Regions from separate parts of the Blautia sp. Sow4_E7 genome, predicted to be linked through region 2. Evidence: riboswitches for the same ligand, from Rfam matches in the RefSeq annotation. Region 2 holds a riboswitch; the other holds the start of a gene.
What was found. A riboswitch is a leader RNA that binds a small molecule or an ion and turns the genes downstream of it on or off. The one in region 2 is predicted to bind thiamine pyrophosphate.
Positions count from the first base shown of each region.

Region 1: another riboswitch for thiamine pyrophosphate. It lies ahead of thiD (bifunctional hydroxymethylpyrimidine kinase/phosphomethylpyrimidine kinase); the one in region 2 lies ahead of ACTQ50_RS16340 (thiamine-binding protein).

Region 1 is NZ_JBQKLL010000036.1:282-11,327, reverse strand. It holds gene ACTQ50_RS15450 (AEC family transporter) at 1-448, opposite strand, end outside; gene ACTQ50_RS15445 (NAD(P)-dependent oxidoreductase) at 574-1,560, opposite strand; gene ACTQ50_RS15440 (alanine/glycine:cation symporter family protein) at 1,564-2,973, opposite strand; gene ACTQ50_RS15435 (LysR family transcriptional regulator) at 3,279-4,238, opposite strand; partial or broken gene ACTQ50_RS15430 (hypothetical protein) at 4,207-4,350, shown strand; partial or broken gene ACTQ50_RS15425 (DUF6783 domain-containing protein) at 4,303-4,458, opposite strand; gene cytX (putative hydroxymethylpyrimidine transporter CytX) at 4,496-5,671, opposite strand; gene thiD (bifunctional hydroxymethylpyrimidine kinase/phosphomethylpyrimidine kinase) at 5,673-6,485, opposite strand; TPP riboswitch at 6,874-6,978, opposite strand; gene ACTQ50_RS15410 (helix-turn-helix domain-containing protein) at 7,143-7,865, shown strand; gene ACTQ50_RS15405 (alpha-glucosidase) at 8,089-9,762, opposite strand; gene ACTQ50_RS15400 (helix-turn-helix domain-containing protein) at 9,985-10,959, opposite strand.
Region 2 is NZ_JBQKLL010000041.1:6,953-17,998, forward strand. It holds gene ACTQ50_RS16305 (hypothetical protein) at 1-42, opposite strand, end outside; gene ACTQ50_RS16310 (alpha/beta fold hydrolase) at 1-1,025, opposite strand, end outside; gene ACTQ50_RS16315 (MFS transporter) at 1,193-2,548, opposite strand; gene ACTQ50_RS16320 (TspO/MBR family protein) at 2,940-3,401, shown strand; gene ACTQ50_RS16325 (ABC transporter ATP-binding protein) at 3,695-4,441, opposite strand; gene ACTQ50_RS16330 (ABC transporter substrate-binding protein) at 4,452-5,459, opposite strand; gene ACTQ50_RS16335 (ABC transporter permease) at 5,452-6,234, opposite strand; gene ACTQ50_RS16340 (thiamine-binding protein) at 6,203-6,499, opposite strand; TPP riboswitch at 6,600-6,706, opposite strand; gene ACTQ50_RS16345 (NUDIX hydrolase) at 6,829-7,335, opposite strand; gene ACTQ50_RS16350 (AAA family ATPase) at 7,468-8,952, opposite strand; gene ACTQ50_RS16355 (YkgJ family cysteine cluster protein) at 9,486-10,157, opposite strand; gene ACTQ50_RS16360 (DNA topoisomerase III) at 10,194-11,046, opposite strand, start outside.

The sequences.
Region 1 (11,046 bases), on a different contig from region 2:
GCATCATCCATACGCCAATGGAATAGGCGCTCAGGTTAAAAAGAATGTTCAGCACTGCCGCATAGAGCAAAGCCTGTTCTCCATATAAAGCTGTGATCATGGGAAAACCCATAAATCCCACGTTGGAGTAAGTATTCATAAAAGCGTACACACCCTGCTGGTTCTGGGGCAGGTGAAAAAGTTTTACCACAGCGAAGCTGACCAATGGGAGCAGAAGGTAAATGATCAGGGATGCGAGGAAAACGGTGACAACCCGGCTGGAATCATCGACCTCCGTTCTTGTAAGAACAGAATTCAGGATGATCAGGGGCATGGTCACATTTACCACCAGCCTGGTCAAATGGGAATCTACCTCGGGGTTGAGGATCCCTAGCTTAAATAAACCATATCCGCAGAACATGATGAGAAATAATTGGATCATCTGGGCAATTAAAACATGGATATCCATAATAAGGACCCTCCTTCTGTACGATACTTAGCAACTATTTTGCAGCTTGCATCCGGCGTAGTGCATCATTGTGAAAATGTGGAGCTGTTACCATAACTAATTGTATTTAACGATAGAAAATAGATTTACAGAATGCTGTTTCTGGTATTTCCATCCAACAGGAAATCTACCGCATTCTCTGTAGAAATCCGAACCAGCTCCCTTGCTGCTTCATCTGTGAAAAAGCTTACATGGGCTGTATAGACTACATTTTCCATCTGGCAAAGCTCTGCGAAAACCGGATCATCCGGATATTTGCCTTTGAAATCTTTTCGGACGATATCATCTTCCCCTTCGTATACGTCGAAGGCAAAGGCAGATAACTTACCGCTTTTCAGGCTGTCCAGAACAGCTGTGGCATCCACCAGACCGCCGCGGGCGGTGTTTACCAGGATAGCGCCGTCTTTGCAGCCTGCCAGGAAATCCTTGTCTACCACATGATAGGTACTTTCCATAAGCGGGCAGTGGAGTACGATCAGATCTGCCTGTTTACATAATTCTTCTTTGGAAACATAGGTGCCATATTGCTTTACCGCTTCTGATTCATAAGGATCGCAAACAAGAACCCTGCAGCCGAAGCCTGCCAGAATACGGATGGTAATAGCACCAATTCTGCCGCTTCCCATAACGCCTACGGTCATAGCCCCCAGCTCTTTTCCACGGATACCGTCAATGCGGTAATTGCAGGCTCTTACCATCTCCTGGTTGCGTTTCATTTTTCGGAGAAGAGACAGGATCAGAAGAATGGTGTGCTCGCTGATGGAAGCGGGAGAGTAGGAAGGAACATTTGCAGCGCCAAGACCATATTTTTTCACAGCGTCCTTGTGGATGTGGTCGATGCCTGTGGATCGGGTTGTTACAAAGGAAACACCCATTTCCTTCAAAGAAGCAGCCATTTTGTCATCAATCACGCTGTTGCTGAGAATGGAAACAGCCTGGCAGCCTTCTACATATTTCAAGGTTTCCCCCCGTAAAATATCATCTACAAAAACATATTCCGGAGCTTCCCGGAGAGGGAGTTTTTTCAGCTCCTCCTGCTCCCAGGGAGTCATTCCATATACTGCGATTTTCATAAATCAGACTTCTCCTTTCTTGATCATATCCTTATACTCTGCCGTAATCTTAAAGACATCTTTTCTAAGGCCGAATAATACGCACAGGTTAGTGATGTTTGCAATACCAAGACCAAGGTCTGCAAGTCCCCAGATGGTGGAAAGTCCGCCTACAGCACCTACGATCGCCATAATGCAGGCCAGGATACGGTAGCACATGATGGCTGTTTTATTCTTTGTAAAATAGCCCAGGCAGTTTTCTCCATAATAAACGCTGACAACTGCGGTTGTAAAGGCAAAGAAGAAAATAATCAGGGAAACGAAGATGCCCGCTGCGGTCTCACTTCCCATACCTGCTGCGAAGCCCATTGTAGTAAGTGCGGCACCGCTCTGTCCGCTGGTCCATACACCAGTTACCATAATAACAAGGGCTGTCATAGTGCAGACAATAATTGTGTCTACGAAAACTTCTGTGATTCCCCAGATACCCTGTTTTGCAGGATGATCTACGTTTGCAGTTGCATGTACAAGTGCAGCAGTACCGTTTCCGGCCTCATTGGAGTAAACACCTCTTGCAAGTCCCCAGCGGATTGCGGAAGAAACACCTGCGCCAAGGAAGCCTCCAGTTGCAGCTGTGCCGGAAAAAGCACCTGCAAAGATTGCTCCGAAAGCTGCCGGAACTGCTGTAATATGTGTAATAATTACGAAAATTGCTACAACGCAATAAGCAAGTGCCATGAAAGGAACTACGATTTCAGCACATTTGCTGATTCGTTTCAATCCTCCGATCAGGACAAAGCCCATGATGACTGCACACACAACTCCGATGATCACCGGATTGATGTCAAAGTATGCGGTGAGAGAACCGGTAAGGGAGTTGATCTGTACAGCAGGTGCAAGGATCTGTACGGCGAAAATAACGAAGCACCAGAGGCCGCCCATCCAGGCAAATTTTTTGCCAAGGCCTTTCTTTGCGTAATACATGATTCCGCCTTTATACATTCCTGTTTCCGGATCCACTTCACGATATTTGACAGCCAGGCAAACCTCTGCGTATTTTACGATCAGTCCGAACAGGGCAACCAGCCACATCCAGAAAACAGCGCCAGGGCCGCCAAGTGCGATGGCTACGGCAACACCGGCAATATTTCCGACGCCAAGTGTGGAGGCCAGGGCGGAGCAAACGGCGGCAAGGGAACTGATCCCTTTTTCAGAACCTTTTGTTTTGAACATTTTGCCAAAAGTATTTTTCATGGCATGTCCGAAGTAGCGGAATTGGAAGAAGCCGGTGCCGATGGTCAGAGTGACCGCCACAACTACGGTTAAAACCAGGATAGGAAAGCTCCATATGAAGTCTGAGACAGAGAGCATGTCACTAAGCACATGCTGCCAAAAACCTGTAAACCCGTTCCAGAAATCTGATAGTATTGTCATAATAATTTCCTCCTCGATGTAGATTAGCAATCGAAGTGTTCAGGCCTGTTTCTTACGATTCCTGTTTATCTTGGTATTTAGGCTATCACATAATATAGTGGAAAACAAATTGTGGTTAGCTATGTTTATCTATTGCCAGAAAAAATGGAATACCATAGTTTTTCACAATATAAAAAGAACCCTGGAAATAAATATTCCGAAGCTCTTTTTGGGGGGGATATTCTGTCAGATCACCAGTCTGGCAGCCTGACTTTTGTATAAAAATTTTGCTAATTCAAACCCGCAGTCATTTGGAGCGGACTATTTCAGCTGGCGGATATGTATTGTGCCGGTGAAAGGTTAGGCTGTAAGGAACCCTGCTCCGCGCAGAGCTGGGAAAGCCTGGCGATATATTCACTCATAACGGGGGTGATTTCCTGGTTCCGCCTTTTGATCCAGCCGATTTCCAGGCTGGAAATTTTTTCATCTTTAAGTGGAATCGCCACCATATCCCGCAGGGAAGTGCGGCTTCCAAGAAGACCGCTTCCGATGGTATAGGCATTGAGATATATGGACATGCTGATCTGCATTCCACGGTCTGTTACTACAATGGTGCGGGGAATCTGCAGATTTACATCCGCTTCTTCGGAAAAATTCCGCAGACTGTCAAATCCCTGGTCATATACAAGAAATGGATAATCCTTCAGATCGTCCCTGGTAACCTGGCTTTTTCCTGCAAGAGGATGCTTTTTATACAGGTAAACGTGGGGAAACATGGAAATAATAGGGGAATACTCCAGCTCATTTTTGCTGATCTCGAAATCCAGAACCCGGTTTTCTGGATTCTTGGAAAGCACCCCGATCTGACAGATGTTATCCGCCACCAGTTTCAGTACATCCTTGGTTCTGCCTTCGTGAAGCTTCATGCGGTAATGGTTGCTGGACTTGTCTGCCACAATGTCCATAAAGGCTTCGGCAGCAGTTGCAATGTGCTGGCTTGCAACGGAAAAAATGATCTCCTGTTCTTTTTCCATGTTGCAGTATTTATTCTGTACGCATTGAAACTGCTCGATGATCCCTCTGGCATATTCCAGAAATTCCCTTCCGGCGTCTGTAACCTGTGCGCCATGTTTATTTCGGGAAAAAATAGTGATTCCCAATTCTTTTTCCAGCTTCTTCACTTCATTGGAAAGAGTAGGCTGTGTAATGTATAGAACCTGACTGGCCCTGGAAAAGCTGCCTTGCTCTGCAATCATGACCACATATTTCATTTGCTGCAGATTCATGCCTGTCCCTCCTTTGGTTAGCGTAAATAAGATAAAATATTCTGTGCTTCCAGCGAGCTGTCTTAGAGCGTGTTTGAAAAATCATTTCAGCAATCTGCACGCCCCACTTTGCGGTATATTTCGCCCGAATTCGGTTGGCGTAGCTTAGTATTCTTAAAAGGCTCGTTGTCCACGAAATAAAAAAAGCGAAGAGGCAAACTCTCTGTCTGCCTCTTCGCATATTCGAATCATAGCATATTCAAAAAGAAAATACAAGCCTATTTTTTATTCTTCCAAACACTTCGCGCCACCATACAGATGAGAATCGTAATTACCATATCCGGCAGTGTATTTCCCACAGGAATATCAATTCTCATTAAAATTCGGTACAGAACAAATCCGATCACCCAGATCACCGCATTCGTGATGTCAACCGACTCGCCCAGGCTGTCGGTACGTTTCAGCAGGAAGAAGTCTGCAATCTGAATGGCGATCATCGGTGCAAATACAGATCCGATGAGATACAGGAAATCGGTAATGTTGTCCATTGGATATACAATTGCAGCAATTGTTCCGATGATGGTTACAGCAATTGCGGCATATTTTCCATTTATTTTGGAAAATACCGATTCAGATGAAATTCCGGCGGAGTAAGCATCCAGGAATGTGGTGGTAACAGTGGAAAATACAATGATCAGAAGACCTGCAATTCCAAGTCCGGCCTTCACCATAATCTGGGCAATATCGGATTCACCGGTATAAATAGCGGCGCCCATACCGATTACATACATCCAGCAGCTTACCAGGCCGTAGACAACGGAGCTGACAGCGGTTGCTTTCACTGGCTCCTTCGCCTCGCGGGTATAGTCGCTGATCAGCGGCAGCCAGGAAAGGGGCATTGCCACGGAAAGCTCTACCGCTGCGCCGAAGGACATGGCTTCCTCGCCAATAGCAAGTGCAGTCCCGCCATCAAAGAAGATCAGCTTGCAGAGCACCAGTGTGAGGATAAAAAGTGCTGCCATAGCGATGGTGTTGATTTTCCCAAGGTTGGTGATGCCAATAAAAATCCACAGTACGATCAGTGCGCCAATGACCAGACACCACACCCAGCTTCCGGTATGTAATACGCCGTCTGCAGCCAGTGCTCCGTCGTAGATCATAATGGCAGTCCAGCCAACCAGCTGGAGCACGTTCAGGAAGGAAAAGAAGATTCCGCCCTTTTCCCCGAAGCTCATTTTTACAGTTTCCATAGCGCTGCGGCGTGTTTTTCCGCCTATGACTCCGGCGAGGAAAAGCATGGTGCAGCCGATAATATGTCCGATGATAATGGCAAGAAGGCCTTTTTGAAAGCCCAGCGGGGCAAAGTAAGTTCCAGTGAGGATTTCCGCCAGGGAAACACCTGCGCCAAACCAGATCAGGCCGTTTTCGAAGATGGAGGTACGTTTTTCGGTCATGTTAGTTGTCCTCCTTTGCCAGTGTGAACTCGTTCCTGATCGCAAACCCATGATCCATAGGTCCGCTGCCTTTTCCCAGATCCAGCATAGCAGCCAGTGCCCCGGAAATATATTTCTTGGAACGCTCCACGGAAGTATCCAGGGCAAATCCCTTTGCCAGATTAGAGGCAATGGCACTGGATAAGGTACATCCTGTTCCGTGGGTGTTGGGATTCTGGATCCGTTTTCCCTGGAACCATTTGTACTCCCCGTCACGCCAAAGAAGGTCGTTGGCGTCATTCAGCTGATGACCGCCCTTGCAAAGCACTGCACAGTGGTATTTTTCCCCGATGGCAGCAGCGGCTTTGATCATATCATCTGCAGTTTCTATTTTCATTCCGGAAAGCACCTCAGCCTCCGGAATATTCGGTGTCAGGACAGTTGCCAGGGGAAGAAGCTGGCTTTTCAGCGCTTCGATGGCTTCGTCGTTGATCAGCTTGGCGCCGCTTGTGGCAACCATAACCGGGTCCACTACAATATTTTTCGCCTGGTACTGGTGAAGCTTCCGGGCAATGGTTTCAATCAGCGCACTGGAAGATACCATTCCAATTTTTACTGCGTCTGGATAAATATCTGTGAAAATATTATCCAGCTGATCGGCCAGAAATTCTGGCGTTGCTTCCATGATTCCTGTTACACCGGTAGTATTCTGTGCGGTAAGTGCTGTGATGGCACTCATTGCATACACTCCATTGCTGATCATTGTCTTGATGTCAGCCTGGATACCGGCGCCTCCGCTGGAGTCACTTCCAGCGATTGTTAATGCTGTTCTCATAATGTTTCATCCTTTCTTCTGGCCTTGTCTGATCCACTCTGTAATTTGCTGCCCTGTAACTTGCAGTGCACATTGACAGAAGCTTTTCAAACAGGCACTTGTATTATTTATGCATTAATTTTATATAGCGTCCGAAAGTGGTGCCCCCAGCCGAACGCTGCATTGGGTTACTGTTCACAGAGTGACCAGTAACCGCTTCGCGATGCACAGAAAGACGAACCTTCTTGTGACAAGCACAAGAAGTAGCGTTTGCTGCGCAAACTTAATTCTCGGGTTTTCTGTGAGCTTTGCTCACAAAAAATACCTCGCGGAACGTTACCGGTGAACAGTAACCTGCATTGCTGCCATATGAAAAAAAGAGACACCCGCATGTGGTGTCTCCGAAAAAATCAAAACCATGATGACTTCCTACGGCGGCATTATCCGCATCAGGTAAAGGGTCGAAATTCACAATTTCCTCTCAGCTTGTCTACAAGCTCCCCTGTTCTTTTGTTATTATAGTAATAATGGGAAAAATTGTCAATAAGTTATTGAAATCCTTAAAAAAGCCGAAATAATGAGAAAAATCCCTCAATTCAACCAGCGGTAGGGTGACGGATCTCCTGTTTTGTGGCATAATCAAGACAACAAAACAAGCATCCGATAAGGAGACATATCATGACAGACACAGGCAAAAACCAGGTGGGCACATTCATTGCCCAGTGCCGTAAAGAGAAAAAATTAACCCAGAAGCAGCTGGGCGAGAAATTAAATGTGACAGACCGCGCCGTTTCCAAATGGGAGACCGGCCGTTCCTTTCCAGACGTAAGCCTGATGGAGCCACTCTGCCAGGAGCTGGATATCTCCGTCAGCGAGCTTCTTGCCAGAAAAAGACTGGAGCCAGAGCAGTACCAGAAAGAAACGGAGAAAATGCTTATGGCCTCTGTCAGCGCCGGACAGCTTATGGGGCTGCAGGTGGTGCTTTATGTCATTACCCTGGTAATCTTTGCTTTAGTAGATTTTCCCTTTGTTATAAGAAAAATCAGCGGCCTCCCCCTGGTGAATTATATCAGCATTGCCTGCTGGATTCTGGCTCTGGTCCTGATCTTCAGCCTGAACTACCTGGACAAAAAATTGCCGGCAAGAAAATTCCGCACCTCGAATGTAACACTGGAGCGGATCGTGGGTGCCGTGACTTTCTTAGGAATCATGGCAGTAAACTTTGTGGTCAGCGGTGGTCTATCTTACATAAAAGACATGGATTTCGGCGAAAAGGTTTACGGAGCGGTTATTTTTATCGTGAGCCTTGCTGTTGTAGTGGGAATCCGGGGAATTATGGCGCAGACACGCAAGGAAGAGTGGGAGATGGAGCAGGAGGAAAATGCCGCCAAAAAGGAATAACTCTTTTTCCCGACTTATTGAAAAAGAAAAAAGAACAGTCGCAACAGCGTTGAATGATATAAAAATAGTGGCTGAAACGTTAAAACAATAAAGAACTGTCACACAGAGGCGATTTACCTGAGGAAGAGAAATCACTTCTGCGAAGACAGTTCTTTTTGGAAAAAGAATAAATTTATATGTAATACATGCACCCGGGGAAGGCGCTGTTTATTACCTGATATAGTTATTTGATATCTAACTCCATGACCAGTACCTGGTATCCATGCAATTTAACAGTCTCTCCATCCATAACCACATCCGGATAGTTGTTGAGCAGCACCTTTTTGCATGTCGCCGGAAGTGTGATTTCCTGCTCCTCCCACTGATAATTGCCAACCACCAGCAGAGTTTTATCGCCCTTACGGTAGTAAGCCATCAGATTGTGACGGTTCTCCATAAACGGCTCCAGAGCACCGTACACAACCGTCTCTTTGTATTCAGGATTTTTGCGAAGTGCGATCAGCTGTCTGTAAAAATGGAATACAGAGTCAGGATCTTTTCGCTCATCCTCCACATTAATGGAAGTATAATTGGGATTTACCCGAAGCCATGGCGTTCCAGCCGTAAATCCGGCATTTTCCCCACCCGTCCACTGCATAGGGGTACGGGCATTGTCACGGCTGTGGCGCGCAACGGCTTTCAGAGCTGCTTCAGGAGTAAGCCCTGCGTCAAGTGCAACCTTATACTCGTCCAAAGTAGAAATATCATCCACCTCATCAATAGACTTAAATGGCACATTTTCCATACCAAGCTCCTGCCCCTGGTAAATAAACGGCAGTCCGCGAAGCATGAAATTCAATGCTGCCAGTAGTTTTTTACTTGTGTCACAGCAGTCCCCCTCCGGAATGTAGTGGCTGACACCGCGAGGCTCGTCATGGTTCTCAATAATATTGGAAACAAATCCGAAATCCCCCATTTTTGCCTGTGTCTCAAAACAGCAGCGCTTGTAATCATCTGGAGTGATCTCTTTATAATCATACCAGCCCTTCTCAGAACCGCCGAAAATGGTCTCATTGAAATCAAACATAGAAGAAAAATATCCGTTATCCCCGATGAAATCCGGAAGCTCCTCGTCCTTTGCGTTAAAAACCTCACCTACGGAAAAAGCATCGTGAGGCTTGAAGGTGCGGTCCCGCATTTCTCCAAGAAATTCTCCGATCCCGGTAGCTTCCTCCAGCATTTTTCCAATGTAGCAAAGGCCGTCCTCACGGTCTGGCTCATAGTCGTGCATGGGCAGAGCCTTCTTGATATTGATAATGGCGTCAATGCGGAAGCCGCCCAGACCTTTGTCCAGCCACCAGTTGATATTCTTGTAAACCTCTTCCCGAAGCTCCGGATTTTCCCAGTTCAGGTCCGGCTGTTTCTTGTGAAAAACATGAAGGTATTGTTTGTTGGTCCCCGGCAGATCCTCCCACACCGGCCCGCCGAAATAGGAGCGCCAGTTGGTAGGAAGCCTGCCATCCTCCTTGTCTCTTAAATAGAAGAAACGGCCGTATTTTCCGTCTGGATCCTCGCAAGCCTTTTTGAACCATTCGTGTTCATCGGAGCAGTGGTTCACAACCAGGTCCATGACAATATACATGTCACGCTTCTTCGCCTCAGCAATAAGGCGGTCCATATCTTCCATGGTTCCGAAGCGCGGGTCAATGTCATAATAATCGGAAATATCGTATCCCTGGTCGGCCAGCGGGGAGCGATAGCAAGGGGAAAGCCAGATAATATCCACTCCCAGATCTTTCAGATAATCCAGTTTCTCTATAATTCCCGGCAGATCGCCGATCCCGTCGCCATTTGTGTCATAAAAACTCTTTGGGTAAATTTGGTAAGCAACCTTATCCTGCCACCATTTTCGTTTCATATAATAGATCCTCCTGCAAAATGTTTTCGATGTGTTTTTTTAAGTTGGTTTTGTCATTGAGTACATTATACATACATATGGTGGAAATATCTTCCCTTAATCTGATAAAAAAATACGATATTTTGACATTGTAGAAATTATGCTATTGAACCTTGTGAATGAGGGCTGGTTAGGACATGCTTCTAAAAGCACTTCTTGCAGAAAGCCTTTTTCAAACATGCTTTAGTCTGCTGACTCGTTTGCCTGCTCTCGCTTGCGATAGTGCAGCGGCGTAGTTCCTGTGTACCTGCGGAATTCCCTGAGAAAATTTCCCATATTATTATATCCGCAGTCCAGGCAAACCTCAGTTATGGGAAGAGAGCTGTCTCTTAGCATCTGCATTGCCTGACGGATCCGATATTCATTCAGATATTCCACCGGCGACATCCCGAGCGCTTTTTTGAAAAAACGGCAAAAATACTGCTCGTTCAGTCCGATGAGAGCGGCAAGGTCCCGGATATAGATTTTCTCCTGGTAATGCTCCCGGATATAGGTGATGGCTGTTTTGATGGTTTCCACCCGGTGGTCGTCCGGCTTCTCTGTCTGGGAAAAAAGCTGCTGCTGTTCCAGAGTGGCGAAAAATTGCAAAAGAGAAGCTTTGATGATAAGCTGGTCCGCTAAATCTACCGATATCGTTCCCGAAGCGCGCAGGGAAGTGAGATGGAAATGCTCATTTTCGTAGGTCAAAGTTTCAGGTGAGCTGCTTCTGGAAAAGGCATCCGCAATGTTAAAAAATATAGCGCGAAGAGCAGAAAATGCAGGATGCTCTTTGGAAATTGATCTTGGAAAGTGCAGCTGCCCATTTTGCATAGGCTGGATCAGCTGGGCTTGCACCGTGTCATAAAAAGGTGAGCAAAGCAGTTCGGGCTGGAATACAACCGCATATTCCTGCAAGGGTTCCTTGGAAGCAGAACGGATGCTGTGCAATTCTCCAGGATTGACGAAATAAAAGCATTCGGATCGGATATCAAAAGCTTCCATATTGATTTCCATTCTAAAATTTCCATCTGGAAAATAAAGGATTTCGGCCTCTTTGTGCCAATGGTGCTTTACCATAAATCCATGCCCGCACATCTGTGTCTGATAAAAAGCACAGGGAAAAGACTGGGTTCCATGAGGATTGGTTTCTTTCAAGTCAGGAGCTTGCTGCTGATACATGGGTACCTCCGAAAAATAGGGAATGAGTTTCTTCTATTATAAGAAGGAAGATTGTTATATTGACGCTATCATGGATGGGGAAAAAAG
Region 2 (11,046 bases):
TATATAGTATTTCCATAACTCTCTTTTTTCATCTTTAAACAAAATCTCATAATTCGTTTCAAATAGCTTTCCATCGTCTCATCCCCGCCACAATATATCTCATGCTTCGTCTCGGGCATGTAGATATATTTACAGGGGGCTGCACCGCGCTTCTTGATTTTCGCTGCGAATTTCTGAAGTGCGCGGACGGATACGAAATCGTCTTTTTCGGCCTGGAAAATAAGGAGTGGGGACTGGAGTTTCTTCCAGCCGTGGTATTTTAAATACCAGCTCATTTTTATGGATGCTTTCAGCCAGCCATAGGATGGTGCACAGGTCTGGAGAAATTGTTTTTCTTTTCGCAGGTCGTTGTACCTTGTAAATTTAGGTTCGGAGGTGCCGGCGCTGGTTTGGAAGGTGTCGGTTCCGTCGTAGGGTTTCTGGCCTAAGACGTAGGACTCTTCTTTCCTAAGAAAGCATTCTGCATGGGCGATCAGTACGGTCAGCGGCCAGGGCACGCCTCCGGTGAGCGGTTTGATCATCGGAGAGCTTAATATCACTTTATGAAAAAGAGTTGGTTCCCAGGCTGCGGCGATTGCGCCGATTGCACCGCCCATGGAGTGGGCAAAAAGGTCCAGGGGCAGGTCTGGATGTGCCTTTTTGATTTTGTGGCAAATTTTTAGGAAATCCCGCACGTAACGTTTCCAGATATCAATATGTACCAATGAGGGATCTGCTGTCAGGCGGTAGCTTTGGCCGTGTCCCATATGTTCTGGCATGTATACGTGATAGCCTGCCTGTAAAAAATAGTAAATCATCTCCTCATATTTTGGTGCGCCTTCTGTGAAACCATGACTGATCACCACCACACCTTTTGGTTCATCTGCCAGGTAACGCTTCACATGGATTTTTCCTGTAATTCCATTTTTTCCATGGTAAATGTCTTCTGCTCCTGGAATGTACCCATCCCGGCAACGAGCCTTTAAATAAGGTTCCACCTCATTTTTCATAGTATGTAAATATTCGTTTTCCTGTATTATTTTCATCTTATAACTCCTATTAGCGCCTAACAGCTATCTTATAAGTCACATACCCCTTTTATAAGCAAACGTTACTGTTCATTCCGTGACTAATAACCGCTTCGCACCGTTCTCAATAACGAGTTTCACTCTGGGATACAGCTGAAATATACTGTAACGTGGGTCGTGCAAATCTACTTTCCCCCAATAATCCCATTAATCTTCTTCTCATTATAAAATACCAGGATAATTCCGCCCACCATACAGAACACCGCTGCGCCAAAGGCTGCGATCCTATAACCAGTTCCGTCTCCTGTTCCGATCGTAGAAACAGCAGTAAAAATCAGCATGGAAAGACTCTGGCCCAGTTTAAATGCAAAGGTTCTTGCTGCATAAAACATTCCTTCCCGGTTGCTTCCGGATGTGATGGAATCGCTCTGGGCGATGTCTGCCACAACCGCCTGGGGCAAAATTCCGAAAATTGCCATCGGCAGCGCTGCCACCACCGTCAGCATCAGTCCCTGTACGGTTTCCGGAATAAAGCTCATTTTTCCCATAAATCCGGTATAGAAATAAGCCAGACTGAAGACAGCGAACGCAAACAGGATCATCTTTTTCTTGCCCAGCTTCTGGGTAAGCTTATTTACTGGAATGTAAAATACTAAGGACAATGCTGTCATCCCCACAAAATACAGGGTTGTCATTGTCTCCGGCAGCTTCAGAAGGCTGGTTACAAAGAAAGGCAGACCTGTCTGGAACATGGTAAGGGCGATCCAATAAAAAATATCGGAGCCCACAAATTTACAAAATTCTCCGTTCTTAAACGTAGCAGTCAGGGAGCGAAAAGCGGACTCTTTTGCCGGAACTGTGTCCACGTAGTCTTTTTCCCGAATGCAAAATACTGGTACCAGCATGCAGATAAATGCCACCACTGCCATCAACGTGAAGGTGACGCGGATGGCGCCAACACGTCCAAATGCAGGGATAAATGCGCCCCAGATAGTTGGTGCCAGGTATGCAACTGCAGTTCCTGCAATGAATGTAAAGGAAATCACCGTAGAAATATTAAGCCGCTCCTGCTGGGTATGTCCAAGCTCCGGGATCAAGGCGTTATACGGTGTGCAATAAGCTGTAATGGAAAGATAATAGGCCAGAACCATCACCAGCAAAAACGCTGCATTGAGCCAGCTTTTCTCATTAATCGGGGACCAGAACACCAGCACTGTGGAAAGTGCCAGAGGCAGGGACGCCCATTTCAGGAATGGAATTCGCCGTCCATTTTTGGATGTACAACGGTCTGACCAGGATGCGATCATGGGATCCGTGAAAGCATCAAAAATTCTTCCGAAGGCTGTGATTCCTCCGATAATGGTGAAAATACCAAGCACCACCAGTCCCTGTGGAATAAATACGGTCTGCCCCTGGCTGATGGCGGTTTCATCTGGCTGGTAGAAATACACAAGCCAGTTTGAAATGATTCCGGACAACATCGCCCAACCAAACTGGCCTGCTGCAAACTGCCAGATTTTTGCTGTTGTAAGTTTCTTCATCACGCACTTACCTCCTGCTTCTTTTATATAATGATAGTATCATTTTTTAGCCAGCCTCTCAATATACGAATTATTGTTATTGCACAAATTTCACAAAATTTATTACTATTTTACAGGTAATATTCCACTAGTACATCATAAATTAAGTTTCTGCTACATCGATGCAGGATGATTTCTTCATATGCAAGGCGGAGGAAGGAGGCGTAGCGGTGGCTACGGCGACCAACGACAACGCGGCATATGAAAAATCAAACAAGTCAATGTGGCAGTTACTTAGTTTATGATGTACTAGGTATTTTCTTTGAATGAAGCAAACATAAACCTAAACTTTTCATATTATATAGATCTTCGCATATAATAAAACAACGTTATCCCAAACGGAGTCTCCCTCATGAAATCCCAATTCCGCGATCTTCTCCCATTTCTTTTATTCCCCCTTGCAGTGGGTGCAGTCTCTGCGCTTTTCACAACCGGTTCTATGGAAGCTTTTGCAGATTTGTGTCTGCCGCCGCTCTCTCCTCCCGGGTGGGTGTTTCCGGTGGTGTGGACATTTCTTTATCTGTTGATGGGGTTTGCAGCTTTTCTGGTTGTGAATTCTGGAAAATGTGGAAATAATGCGTTATTCTTTTATCTACTGCAGCTGTTTTTTAACTTTATGTGGTCTATCTGGTTCTTTAACTGTGAATGGTATCTGTTTGCATTTTTCTGGCTGGTGGCCTTGTGGCTGTTGATTTTTGCCACGATCCGCTCCTTCGGAATGGTGTCGCCTGCAGCGGCGAATCTTATGCTGCCCTATCTGGCGTGGGTGACGTTTGCAGGGTATTTGAATCTTGGGATTTATTTTTTAAATTAAGAAAGACGACTCTTAAACGCAGGATTCTTCGCCTGTGGCGAGTCGTCCCAGACGCCCTCTGCCATTCGATTCTTCCCGGTAAGAATTTTTAATAGGGGATCCCAACGAAATTCCCTATTACGTAAAAATATCCCGCCAAATTCCGCCTCCTGAGCGCTCAAACTCAAGGAACGTGAAACCTGTCGGGATGTTTTATTCATCAACCTTATAACAAACTATTATTCAAATTTCCAGCACTTACTATAGGCAGCCTTTTCCTTTCAGCCCATCCTGGAGCGTATTGAAAAAGGACTCTACAGCTTACTGATGATCCGTCTCTTATATTCCAAAAATTCTTCTGACAACGCAAAATCCTCTGCCCTTGGCTTTTTCTCCTGGATCACGATCTCCTCTTTGATGGTTCCCGGAGTTCCGTTCAGAATGTAAATCCGGTCGGACAAAAGAATGGCTTCGTCGATATCATGGGTGATAAACAAGGTAGACAGATCAATGTGCTGCATAACCTCCAGATACCATTTGTGCACACTGGCCTTTGTCAGGGTGTCCAGTGCACTGAAGGGCTCATCCAGAAGGGCCACTCCGCTGGAGCTTAAATAGGTTCGAAGCAAAGCCGCACGCTGGCGCATACCGCCGGACAGCTGGCTTGGATACTGATACTGGGTGCCCTCCAGACCGAATTCTGCAAAAAGAGGATTGGCCTTTTCCCTGGCTTCTGCTTTCTTCATGCCTTTCAGTACAAGAGGAAGTGCTACATTGTCGATCACTTTCTTGTGGGGAAGGAGAAGATCCTTCTGCAGCATGTAGCTGATGCTTCCAGGAGCGGAGGTGACATCCTGATCCTTCAGATATACTTTTCCCTCATCTGGAGTGATAATACCGGAAAGCACGTTAAACAGTGTGGTCTTTCCGGAGCCGCTGACTCCCAGAAGGGAAACCAGCTCGCCCTGCTCCAGATGAATGGAAATATCCTCTAAAACCTTTTTTTCACCATATGTTTTTGAAATATGTTCAGCTCTTAAAATTACATTATTCTGTGACATTCTTTATTCCTTACTGTGGAAGATAATCATTAGAGAATCCGATTCCGGTAAGGTCCTTGTCGCAAAGCTGGTTCTCATACAGCCATTTGTAGAATGCGTTCCATCTGTCAGCGTCAATTACGCCCCAGCTTTCTGCGTCGTCAATGTATTTTGTGGAAAGGAATTCCTGGCTCTTCTTTACCAGCTCCTCTGCGTCTTTCAGGGAACCTGTGTTGTCGCCGTCGATGAGAATCTGGGCTGCTTCATCTGGATTCTCAGCTGCATACTCATAGCCTTTTGCAGTTGCTTCCATAAATGCTTTCGCCTGGTCCGGGTTCTCAGCAAGGTAGTCGTTGTTTGCAATGATAACTGGTGTATAGTAGTCAAATACAGGGTTGATATCAGAGAATGCAAAATAATCGCAGTCTACACCTTCTACGTCAGCATTGATTCCGCCCCAGCCCTGGAATACCCAGATGGCATCTGTCTGGTTTGCTGCAAGTGCGGCAGGCTCATCTGTGATGTCATTGGGGATCAGGGTAACCTGGCTGAAATCTCCGCCGTCACCGTTTACAACGTTTTCCAGCATAGCAAGCTCGATTGGGGAATCCCATGTGGAATAGGTTTTTCCAGTAAGTCCGGCTGGCTTATCGATTCCATCACCTTTTCGTGAAAGGATTCCGGAGGTATTGTGCTGAATGATTCCTGCAACTGCTGTAATTCCAAGAGGCTCATCCAGTGCAAGGGAAGCTGCCATGGTGTCCTGTGCCTCGATTGCAAACTGTGCCTGGCCAGCTGCGCACATAAGAGCGGCACCATTTTCCGGCGGCTGAACGATTTCCACGTCAAGACCAGCTTCTTCGTAGTAGCCCTTTGCCTGCGCTACGTAAAGTCCGGTGTGGTTGGTATTCGGTGTCCAGTCCAGGCAGAATGTAATTTTCTCCTGTGCGCCATCTTCAGCGTATACACCTGTAGGAACTGCAAGCACCATAGCTGCCGCTGCAACTGGTGCGATCACTTTTTTCAGATTCTTATTCATGATTTTTCTCCTTTTCCACCTGCAGCCATGGCATTGTGATCCGGCTTACAATGTTTACTGCAAGAAGAAGCAGCAGACTGATGATCACAATAAAGATAATGACTGCAAACATTTTATCAAAAGCATATGCCTTTTTTACACGGGTCATATAAACACCAAGTCCATTAAATCCGCCTAACCATTCAGATACAACTGCACCTACAACTGCGTAGGAGGCAGAAATCTTCAGTCCGGAAAAGAACTGGGGCAAAGCGCCTGGAAATTTCACATGACGGAAAATCTGCGCCCTGCTTGCTCCCATTGCCTTCATCAGGCGGATGGCATCCGGATCCACACTTTTATATCCATCCAGCAGTCCGATGGTAATCGGGAAAAAGGTGGTGATCACAACCAGCGTGATCTTCGGTGCCATTCCAAAACCCATCCACAGCACCAGGATCGGCGCAATTGCAATGGTAGGGATGGTCTGTGTAATGATCATGATCGGGTAAAATGCCTGATCCATCACACGAAAACGATCCATCAAAGTTGCAAACACAAATGCCAGCGCGATTCCGATGAGAAGTCCATAAAAGGACTCCAGCAAAGTGAATTTCGCATGGAAAAGTATGGTTGGCAGATCCCCAAACAGGGCTTTTACCACTGCTACCGGAGAGGGAAGCATGTAGGAAGGAACGATTCCAGAAATGCTTACCAGCTCCCAGCCAAGCAGGATAATGGCCATGGCAATGATCGGCGGGATCTTACTGGTGATGTTTGGTAACTTTCTTTTCAATGGTAAGTACATCTCCTTCTGGTTTGTAAGAGATCTTCACATATACGCTCATAGCCTTGCAGCCTGCGCGCTCTGCTACGTGCTGACACTCTTTTACAATGTCCATCAGCTGATCGTAGTCACCTTCGATAGTGGTCTCAAATGGTCCTACATAGTAATTCAGACCGGTGGATTTGATGTAAGCGATCACCTCGTCTACAATGCGGATCACCTCTTCGTCATCCTGTACATTTGGCAGTACCTGAATTGCTACACTTGCGTTCATTTTCATTTCCTCCTGAGTTTATTTTCTGTCCCATAAAGGGACTTTTGATAAAATCGAATAAGAACCAAAAAGAGCACCTGCCGTTCAGACAAATGCTCATAATTACATCTCTTAACACTTCCTACACTGGCATGATCCAACAGGTTAAAAGGGTCTAAGGGCTACCTTACTCTCAGCTTCTCGTTCGAAACTCCCCTGGTTTTTATTCAGATTTCGTTGCTCATTATAATACAGCTTTCTGCAAATTACAAGAAACTATTTTCATCTCAATTGTTTTTTACAGATTTTTAACATAACGACAGCCTCTTATAAGAAATAGATCCGCCTGCTTAAACATTCTCAAAAGCAGCCTGGATACTATCGTAATGCAGGAATTTTCCCTGGGCTGCAAATTCTTTGATCTGGTCTAAGGTGGCAAACATGTGGCCGTCGGTCTCTTCTTCCTGAAGATGAAGGTCTTCTTCCTTCACGTCCATCACAAAGCGGTAAACATCTACAAAGTAGTTGTCACCCTCTCCTGGATTTTCTCTTTTATAGGTGAAAAGATAGCCACCCTGCGCGCTGCTTACATCAAGGCCGGTCTCCTCTCTCACTTCACGAAGAACCGCATCATAGGAGGATTCCCCTGCCTGGGCTGCGCCGCCGGAAACCTCCCACCAGCCTGGTGCCCAGGCTTTTGTCATCACACGTTTGGTAATGAGAAAAGTTCCGTCTGGTCTTGCCACTACCCCGAGAACGGTCAGATGATATTCTCCATCTTTCAAGCACCAGTCGTTTCGCTTCATGGTACGGCCGGTAGGTCTTTTGTTAATATCATAGATGTCCCAAAATTCCATTTTGTCACTCCTGTTATATTTTTTTGCATATATGTTCTTATTTTTATTTTTTTTGCATGTATTGTTATTTATTTTCAAGCAATGCCAGAGAATATAATTGTAATAATCCAATTCATATTCTGCTCTTATAAATTATTTCAGCAGTTCTTCCACCATCTCTCTGGTATACTCTACCTTCTCCACATGGTTGACCTCGATCTGATACAGTGCATTTGCCGCAATGTGCTCTGCTGCCTGCTCCAGGTCACGGATACCGGAAGTATTAGAATAACGCTGGATGATCGCATCCAGGGCTCCCTCTGTGATGATGCACTCGCTCTCCTCCATATGCATTCTCTTAAGCACTTTTGGAAGGGAGAATTTGGAAAAGATCACTTTCTTCTCCTCTGCTGTATAATCCGGAATATCGATAACCGCAAATCGGGACATCAGCGGTGCGCTGATCTGGTCACGGTCGTTGGCTGTAGCAATTGGATAAACGCCGCCGGTAGGGATCATACACTCCATATAGTTGTCTGTAAATCCAAGGTTATCCAGAAGAGTGAGAAGTACATCTGCCGGGTTGCCATTTCCTTTACCTGAATTAGCTTTATCCAGCTCATTGATAATAAATACCAGATTGGAAGCACCTGCCATGGAAAAGGCCTCCATAATAATTCCAGGCTTTGCATTAGCATAAATACGCGGGCTTCCGGTAAGCTGCTTGGAGTCATTGATGGAACTCATGTCCAGAGTGGTCCAAGGAAGCTTCAGGATTCTTGCTACTGCATAGGCGATCTGGGATTTACCGGTACCAGCCGGTCCGATGAGCAGAAGTCCGTAAGCCGGAAGGGTGTGGGTACGGTTGATCTGGATAATAGTCTCAATAATACGCTGTTTTACCCGCTCCATTCCATAAAGCTCTTCATCCAGGATCCGTCTTGCCTCCACAGGATCAATGGCTTCAAAATAATTGTTCTTCCACTGGATATTCAGCATAATGGAAAGAGCTCTCTGTGCATGATGGCGCTCTTCCTGGGAAACCTCGCTGGATCTTGCAACCGCCAGGTTTCTTCTGGTCCACAGTCTGATGTTGTCCGGCAGTGTTTTGCCTGCGCAGGTCATGAAATCGGTGATGCTCTGAATGCTGGTAAGCTTCATCTCATCTCCAGTTTCCTCCTGGTCTTCATCCTCCTCTGCCTCAGCAGGGGCATTGCTCTCCAGAAGTCTCTCGATCATAAACTGAAGGAAGCCATCCTCTGCGGAAAGCTTGGTGCCGCCGCCAAACGCAGTCTCCCGGATCCGGTATACAGCATAACCGTCTTCTCTGTTTTCCCCGGAGAGACGCACATTAATGCGGCTGTCTCCAAGCCATTTCAACAGGCTTGTAAATCTGGAATCAATTTTCAGCACATCTGCTGTGTGTGTTCCGTCCTCCTCTTTAAAATCAAAGGCTGTGCGGTTCACCGGATTGGTAAACACACCGCAGGAGTGATGTTTCCACTGTCTTTCTTTATTGTCAAGCACCATGATCGGCTGCGCCGGTGATGGCTTGGTATTATTGCTGTGAAAAGTTGTATAAGTGCATTTTGCCTCTGCCTTGCTTGCAGACGCACCACTGAAATCAAATACTGGCATAGCATTTTCCTCTTTCCTGTTTCTTTAACAAATCCATATGCTTTAACAGATACTGTTCATAGCATGGACAATATCTTTCAAATTTCTCTTTCCTACTATAGCAATAAATCACCTTAATGTCCAGAATGAGTTGCCTGGTTTCTCAATTCCACAACATCCTTCATGGGATATTGTTGTTTTCTGGCTGATTTCGACATTTCGTGACAATTTAGTTTCGATTTTTACAAAAAACTCTTGCAAAATGACAACGATTCGTGTATTCTAGTACATGGACATTTTTTCTTATATTTGATTTTTACTTAACATTTGTTTTTCATATACGGTTTTTAGTGCGCAGAATACCATAGTCCCTCCCAAAGCTTCTACTGGAATACTGCACTCTAAAAATAAAAGACTCCCGAGCTCGTTTGAGTTCCGGGAGTTCTTATTTTCGCGTGCAACGAGCCAAAGTCCATGCTTGCATGAGACCTTGCGACTGCCGCGAAAGCCCCAGAAAACACGCAGAATGGTGTGTTTTCTGGGGCTTTTTGAATTTACGCCAGACTTAAAAGCTGCTTTCCTTCTGCCAGCCTTTCCTGGAACTGCTCATAGAAATCCCTATTTTCTTCATAAGGCTTCATATAAAAACGGTTCACCACATAAAGATTCAGGTTCTTGATCAGCTGGACATCTGTGGCATTATAAAGCACTTCCTGCACATCCAGCAGAAAATAATGCCAGTCAGCCACGAATTTCTCGTACTGACGAAGAGCCGGTGTGTCGATCCATTTCTTCACCTTGATCTTGCTGCGGCTTGTCTTTTTGCACTCATGGATCTGGAGAAAATATTTAAATCCCCCATTTTCATAGAAACGTCCCAAAGGGAAAAGCCTGCAAAATCCCGGGCGAAAGCTGTGGATGCTGCAGCGGCCCTGCTCATTTAAGAAAACGCAGCATTCGTTTTTCCCAGTCATACAAAGATGAGGCAGGATATTCCCATCCATAGCGTCAAACTGGATCAACCCCTGGCTTACCAGCTCCTGGGGTGCTTTTCCCAGATTTCTGCAAAGACGGTACACATCCATTGGATCCAGTACAACGGAATCTCCCATTCCCTCACAGCAGTCATGACAGCCTGCACAATCCTGGCAGTCTGCCTTTACCATATCATTTAATTCATAAAGTCTTCCGTCGGAAATCTCTTCCAAAGATACTTCTCGGCGCATATGCAAATTCCTCTTTCTTATGTTATTGTTCTGTTTTTACAGCTTAATTCCAGACAACGCCTGTGCAAACGCATTGTTCACCGGCTCGTTGGCTTCTTTCTGCTGCTTGCGCAGATAATTCTGCACATCCCGCTTTCCAACCCCTGCGCCCTCTTTCTGGCGTCTTGCCTGGAATGCGGAAAGTTTCTCCTTGTAGCCGCACTGACATACAAAGGTCTCTTCTTTTCCATTCACGTACATTTCCATACGCTTATGGCACTTCGGACAGCGGGCGTTGGTGGTACGGGAAATGGTCTCCCGGTAGCCGCACTCCCTGTCCTGGCATACCAACATTTTGCTGTTTTTGCCGTTGACTGCCAGAAGCTTTTTGCCACAACGCGGACATACCTTGTTGGTAAGATTGTCATGGCGGAAGGTGCCCTCCCCGGCTTTGATCTCATCTACGATCTCACAGGTATAGTCCCGGATTTCATGGAGAAAATCCCCCTGGCGGATCTTACCCTTTGCGATCTGGGAAAGCTTCATCTCCCAGTCAGCGGTGAGTTCGGGCTTTTTCAGGTCCTCGGGAACCAGTTCCAGAAGCTGCTTCGCCTTGGAGGTGATGTGGATCTCATTGCCCTTTTTCTCCATCATAAAGGAGTGGAAAAGTTTCTCAATAATGTCTGCTCTTGTGGCTACAGTTCCAAGACCTCCAGTCTCGCCAATGGTTTTCACCGCTTCTTTATCCCTGGTCTCCATATATTTCACCGGATTTTCCATAGCTGCAAGAAGGGTGGCCTCGGTAAATCGGGCTGGAGGCTTGGTTTTTCCTGTGTTTAAGGAGGTTTTCAGAACTTTTAGCCTGGTTCCGGCTTTCAGTTCAGGAAGACGCTGGTCTTTCAGTTTTCTC